2 linked regions of the Catenulispora sp. EB89 genome follow. The protein of the gene in region 1 interacts with the protein of each later gene in a pairwise test. Links are inferred from orthologs where the notes say so. Each region holds a gene or a part of one and is shown on either strand. Other genes may lie near its edges.

Region 1 (3,292 bases):
CCACCAGGATCGGCCGCAGGACCGTGCCCTGCACCGCCCCGGCGGCGCGGCCGGCGAGGTAGCCGCACAGGCAGAGCACGAACGCCTGGCTGCCGATCGCGTGCGCGGCCGGCGGCGAGACGTCGGCGGCCAGGCCGAGCAGGAAGCCGGCGACCAGGCCGGTGCGCGGGCCGCGGGCGAAGCCGATCGCGGCGACCACCGCCAGCAGCAGGTCGGGCGCGGCCAGCGGCAGGCGCGCCGCGGTCAGCAGCGCGTCCTGCAGCGCCAGGACCAGGGCCAGGCCGCAGATAAGGGCGAGGAAGCCGGTGAGTCTCAAGGGTCACACTCTTTCGGGGTCGGGCCGGGGCCGCCGTGGAGCAACCGGGTGGCAGCCGGGCAGCCGGGCAGCCGAGTGGCGGCGGTCAGTGCGCCACCAGCGCGTCGCGGGGGTCGGTGCGCGGCGGCTCCACCACGACACCGACGGTCTGCAGGCCGTCGTAGGCCACGTACGGCTTCACGATCGCGGTCCGGGTCATCGCCCCGGGCGTGGGCTGCACGGAGGTCACGGTGCCCAGCGGCACGCCGGGCACGAAGGGCGTGCCGCCGGCCGAGCCGAAGGTCAGCACCGGTGTGCCCAGCGGGATGTCGGCCTGCGGGTCGAAGAACTGCACGCTGAACGCCCCGGGCCCGCCGCCGGTGGCCAGGCCGACCTGGCCGCCTCCGGCGCCGCCGGTGCCCGGGGTCCGCACGCCCACGGTGAACCGCGGGTCGTCGGCCAGCAGCACGGTCGCGGTGTCGCGGCCGACCGCCACGGTGCGGCCGACCAGGCCGTCGCCGTCCAGCACGGTCATTCCCGGCTTGACGCCGTCCAGGGTGCCGGCGTCGATGGTCGCCGACCAGGTGCCCTGCTGCTGCGGGGCGAAGGACAGCACCCGGGCCGGGATGGTCCGGTAGCCGCCGACCGAGGCGACGTGCAGCAGCTTGTCGAGCTCGGCGGCCCGGGCGCGGGCGTCGGCGGCGGTCTCGGCCTGTTCGCGCAGGGCCGCGTTCTGCGTCTTGAGCAGCGCGATCTGCTTCTGGTCCTGCTTGCTGTGGCCGAGTCCGTGCACGAAGTCGCCCACCGGCCGCTCGACCGCCGCGACCGAGCGCGTCACCGGGCCGAGCACCGCCTCGCCGCCGGAGCGCAGCGGCTGCAGCGGCGAGCGGGACCCGCCCCGGGCGTCCACGGTGATCATGGCGAAGGCCGCCGCCAGCAGTACCGCCAGCAGCAGCCTCGTCCGCTTGTCGTCACGCACGCTCCCGCGCTACCTCCGCCCGGTACGGCGACGGTTGTTCAGCGTGCCCAGCACCGGGGCCAGCGCCTCGAACTCCTCCAGGCAGCGGCCGGAGCCCAGGACCACGGAGTCCAGCGGGTTCTCCGCGATGTGCACCGGCATGCCGGTCTCCTCGCGGATCCGCTCGTCCAGGCCGTGCAGCATGGCACCGCCGCCGGTGAGGACGATGCCGCGGTCCATGATGTCGCCGGCCAGCTCCGGCGGGCACTTGTCCAGGGTGTCGCGCACCGCGTCGACGATCGCCGTCACCGGCTCCTCGATGGCCTTGCGCACCTCGGTGCTGGACAGCAGGATCACCTTCGGCAGGCCGCTGACGAGGTCGCGGCCTCGGACCTCGGCGCGGGTCTCCTCCCCGGAGTCCCAGGCCGAGCCGACCGTCACCTTGATCTCCTCGGCGGTGCGGTCGCCGAGCAGCAGCGAGTACTCCTTCTTCGTGTACTGGATGATCGCGTTGTCCAGCTCGTCGCCCGCGACCCGCACGCTGAGCGCGGTCACGATGCCGCCGTAGGAGATGACCGCGACCTCGGTGGTGCCGCCGCCGATGTCCACGACCATGTTGCCGGTCGCCTCCTGCACCGGCAGGCCCGCACCGATCGCCGCGGCCATCGGCTCCTCGATGAGGTGCACGCTGCGCGCGCCGGCGGCGCTGGCCGCGTCCTCGACCGCGCGCTTCTCCACCCCGGTGATGCCGGAGGGGACGCAGACGATGACCCGGGGCTGCGCCAGCCACCGGCGTTTGTGCGCCTTGCGGATGAAGTAGCGCAGCATCCGCTCGGCGACTTCGAAGTCGGCGATGACGCCGTCCTTGAGCGGCCGGATCGCCACGATGTTGCCGGGCGTGCGGCCGATCATCTTCTTCGCCTCGGCGCCGACCGCGAGCACCGCGCCGGTCGTGGTGTCCACCGCGACCACCGAGGGCTCGTTCAGCACGATGCCTCGACCGCGTACGTACACCAGGGTGTTCGCGGTCCCGAGGTCCACCGCGATGTCCCGACCGATGACCGCCATCCCGGAGCCCATGCGCGATCCCCATCTTCCGTCGCTCGGATGTTGCAGAAGTCTTGCCGTCGGTATCAGAGACAGGCGCGATGTGCGGCGCCTGCGACCGATCCTAACCAGCGTTATGCCCGATAGATCCCGGAGCATCCGATTCACCCCGAAGCGGTACGCCCGAACGGGTGAGAATGCTTATGTCAGGGTCCTGGAGGGCCAGAGTGCGGCATTGCGCGGGGCGCGCGCCACATGGGTGATCACGGCGCCTGGATCGTCAGTCTGGGCGGCGGGCGCGTCCCCACCGACTCCAGGTTCCGGCACACCGCGAGCATCATCCCGGCCGCGGTGACCGCCGCGCCGAGGGCCAGCGCCTGCGCGGACCAGTACGCGGCGTCCTCGCGGCCCAGGGCCGAGGTCGCACTGTGGTAGCGCGCGAAGAAGGCGAGGCCGACGGCCGACGAGACGGTCGCGATGCTGAGCAGCGCGGCGTAGAGCAGGCGCTGGCCCAGGCTGCTCCGACCGAGTGACGGCTCCGGACGCACCAGGCCGATCTGCGCCACCACGGCCAGCCCGAGCAGTCCGACGGCCAGCGCGAGCAGGTCGGCGGCGACGGTGTCGGAGAGCCGGTGCCAGTCCGCCGCCACGGTCGCCACGCCGGCCAGCGCCGCGCCGGGCAGCACGAGCAGGGTCACCAGGACGTACCAGCGGCGGCTGATCACGATCAGGGTCGCGAAGAACAACCCCATCGCCGCGGCGGTGTGACCGGAGGGGAGCGTGTTCGGGGGCTGGTAGGTGGCTTGGGCCAGTGCGACGTGCGCCATGGTGGCGGCGACCGAGGCGACGGCGTTGTGCACCGCCGCGTTCGCGGCCGGGTTCCCCGCCGCGACCGCGCTCGCGGCGTTGGCCGCGTGACCGGCTCCGACCGCGCCGCCTGCCGCGTGGATCGCACCCAGCGCGTCGGCCCCGAACACCGGCCGGCTCGGCAG
Region 2 (3,178 bases), on another replicon or contig:
CGGCCTTGTTGGTCTGCAGCTGGCCGATGAAGTGCCACCGCAGACCCAGGCCCGCGGTCTCCCGGGCCTTCGGCGCGGCTTCCTGGTCCCGGTTCTCGCCGACGTCCAGGACCCCGAGTCCGGCCAGGATCCGGACGTCGGAGGCCGGGTAGGTCTTGGTCACCGCGATCAGGGAAACCTCGGAAGGGTCGCGGTTCGCCTTGCGGGCCGCGGCGGCGATGTCCTCGCGCACCGCGGCCAGATTCTCGGCGATCTGTACTCGTCGTTCGGAAATCTCCGTTTCACGGTCGGGCATCGTTCAGTCCAGCCAGACGAACCCGGCGAACCGGCCGGTCGTGCCCTCGCCGCGGAAGGAGTAATAGTCCTCGGACTCCTGCGTGCACACCCGCAGCCGCACCGACGTCTTCAGGTCGATCCCGGCCGCCTCCAGCTGCGCCCACACGCCCTCGGCGACGTCCAGGCCCGGCGTCCCCTGCCGGGTCACCGTGTAGCTGGCCGGCACCTTCTCGGCCACGTCCGCGCGCATCCGTTCGGGCACCTCGTAGCAGAGCCCGCACACCGAGGGCCCGGTGACCGCGATGATCCGCTCCGGCACGGCGCCGAGGGAGACCATGCGCTCGATCGCGGCCGGGACCACCCCGGCCTTCATCCCCGGACGCCCGGCGTGCGCCCCGGCGACCACCCCGGCCTGGGCGTCGGCCAGCAGCACCGGCACGCAGTCCGCGACCAGCACCGCCAGCGCCAGGTGCCGGCGGTCGGTGACCAGCGCGTCCACGTCCGGGGCCCGGCCCTGCCACTGCGCGGCGGCGTAGGCCACGTCCGCGCCGTGGATCTGGTTCATGTACACGACGTTCCCGGGGTCGGTGAACCCCAGCTCGAAGGCCACCAGGGAACGGTTGGCGGCGACCGCCTCGGGGTCGTCGCCGACGTGCCCGCCGAGGTTGGTCGCGGTGTAAGGGGCCTTGGAGACCCCGCCCCAGCGGTCGGAGAAGGCGAAGCGGGCCGTGCCGCCCTCACCCTCCGGACCGGTGTGCTGCCATATCGCCACGGAAGAACCCGCTCCTACTTCAGGAAGTCGGGGATGTCGAGCTCGTCGGCCGCCGACGGCGCCGGCTGCACCGGGATGACCGGGACGTTCTGCGTGTCGGCCATCGGGTCGTGCGCCGGGAGCGGGATGTTGTCCGTCGGCTTGGGCAGCGTGCCCAGCACCTGCTCGCGCATGCCGTCGCGGACGCTGGTCTCGTCCCGGAACGGGGAGTTCGCCGCGGCGTGCCCGGTGCTGCGGCGCTTGGCCGGCTCGCCGCCGTCGAAGCCGGCCGCGATGACCGTGACCCGGACCTCGTCGCCCAGGCCGTCGTCGATGACCGCGCCGAAGATGATGTTCGCCTCGGGGTGCGCGGCCTCGCTGACCAGCTGCGCCGCCTCGTTGATCTCGAACAGGCCGAGGTCGGAGCCGCCGGAGATGCTCAGCAGCACGCCGCGGGCGCCGTCGATGGAGGCCTCCAGCAGCGGCGAGGAGATCGCCATCTCGGCCGCGGCCACCGCGCGGTCGTCGCCGCGGGCCGAGCCGATGCCCATCAGCGCCGAGCCGGCCTCGCTCATCACCGACTTCACGTCGGCGAAGTCCAGGTTGATCAGGCCCGGGGTGGTGATCAGGTCGGTGATGCCCTGGACACCGGAGAGCAGCACCTGGTCGGCGGCCTTGAACGCGTCCAGCACCGAGACGTTCTTGTCCGAGATGGACAGCAGCCGGTCATTGGGGATGACGATCAGGGTGTCGACTTCCTCGCGCAGCGCCGCGATGCCGTCCTCGGCCTGGTTCGCCCGGCGCCGGCCCTCGAAGGTGAACGGCCGGGTCACCACACCGATGGTCAGCGCGCCGAGCTCGCGGGCGATCCGGGCCACCACCGGGGCCCCGCCGGTGCCCGTGCCGCCGCCCTCGCCGGCGGTGACGAACACCATGTCCGCGCCCTTGAGGACCTCCTCGATCTCCTCGGCGTGGTCCTCGGCCGCCTTGCGGCCCACATCGGGGTTGGCGCCGGCACCGAGTCCGCGGGTGAGCTCGCGGCCGACGTCCAGCTTGACGTCGGCGTCACTCATCAGCAGAGCCTGGGCGTCGGTGTTGACGGCGATGAACTCGACGCCCTTCAGACCGACCTCGATCATCCGGTTGATGGCGTTCACGCCGCCGCCGCCGATGCCGGCGACCTTGATGACGGCCAGGTAATTCTGCGGTGCTGCCACGTCCGACGGCCTCTCCGTGGTATCCGGTAATCTTGTTGATCACCTTAGTCCCGCCCACACCGGCCGGGGACACGGCGGGGTCGTGCGACTGTGAAGTCTTTACAGGACATTAGGTCCCGCGACCTGTGAGGTTCAACGAACACGCCGAAACTGTCGGCAGGTTTTACTTCTCAGCGTTGTCCGACGACCCCGCCTGATCCGTGTGGATCCGATGAGGGGAATACGTATGTTGTTCGATAGCCCGCCAGATCTTAGCCGATCGGCGGGCCGGGATTCGAACGCTCACGAATACGCCGGAGCCGCCGGAGCACTCACGTCATAGTGCGCCGCGCCATTCCCGATCAGCGCGGCCAGTATCCGTGCCTTGAGATCCGGCTGGTCCGGTCCGCCCCACAGAACCGTCACCGATTTCTGTTTGGCCTTGGACGGACTCAACGTCACGGTGATGGCGTAAGGCCCGGTCGCCGAGACGGTGAGCACCCGGGAGCGCACCGGGGCCGGCAGGGCCCGCAGAGCCGCGAGCGCCCCGGCCACGGTGCTCGCGCGGTCCTTCACCGCCGGATCGGCGAACTGCTCCAGGTGGATGACCGGGATGTGCGCCGGGATCGCCGAGGCGGTGGCGGCTGTGTCGAAGGCCACGCCGTCCGCGTCCACGATCTGGAAGGATCCGTCGGCCTGCGGCAACGCCGCGGCCGGGGTCCGCTCCACGACGTTGATGTCGATCGTGTGCGGCAGCGAGCGCTCCACCCACGCGTCCTTCACCCGCGGGAGCGCCATCAGCCGCGCCTTGACCGCCGAGGTGTCCACCGAGGCGACCGGGGTGTGCGCGGGGATCGCGGCGGCGGCCAGGATCTGTTGTCTGGTCAGCACTTTGACGCCGGAGACGGACGTGGACCGGACGTCGAAGACCTTGGTGTGCCACAGGATCGAGTAC

Evidence for each region.
Region 2: the proteins of ABH920_RS08875 (region 1) and ftsZ interact in binary tests that used the Escherichia coli proteins (3 or more experiments, as listed by UniProt). The link is inferred for Catenulispora sp. EB89 from one-to-one orthologs.

The regions. Positions count from the first base shown.
Region 1 is NZ_JBGCCU010000003.1:472,892-476,183, forward strand. What follows is about bases 303-3,280. They hold ABH920_RS08875 (rod shape-determining protein), read right to left. Parts: upstream 2,322-3,280; coding sequence 1,284-2,321; downstream 303-1,283. Other genes in these bases: mreD (rod shape-determining protein MreD), read right to left, coding at 303-316; mreC (rod shape-determining protein MreC), read right to left, coding at 402-1,274; ABH920_RS08880 (phosphatase PAP2 family protein), read right to left, coding at 2,564-3,280. In the rest of the region: more of mreD, read right to left, coding at 1-302; more of ABH920_RS08880, read right to left, coding at 3,281-3,292. UniProt on the Escherichia coli protein: Forms membrane-associated dynamic filaments that are essential for cell shape determination. Acts by regulating cell wall synthesis and cell elongation, and thus cell shape.
Region 2 is NZ_JBGCCU010000015.1:175,832-179,009, forward strand. What follows is about bases 154-3,017. They hold ftsZ (cell division protein FtsZ), read right to left. Parts: upstream 2,245-3,017; coding sequence 1,063-2,244; downstream 154-1,062. Other genes in these bases: ABH920_RS29265 (YggS family pyridoxal phosphate-dependent enzyme), read right to left, coding at 154-295; pgeF (peptidoglycan editing factor PgeF), read right to left, coding at 299-1,048; ABH920_RS29280 (cell division protein FtsQ/DivIB), read right to left, coding at 2,527-3,017. In the rest of the region: more of ABH920_RS29265, read right to left, coding at 1-153; more of ABH920_RS29280, read right to left, coding at 3,018-3,178. UniProt on the Escherichia coli protein: Essential cell division protein that forms a contractile ring structure (Z ring) at the future cell division site. The regulation of the ring assembly controls the timing and the location of cell division.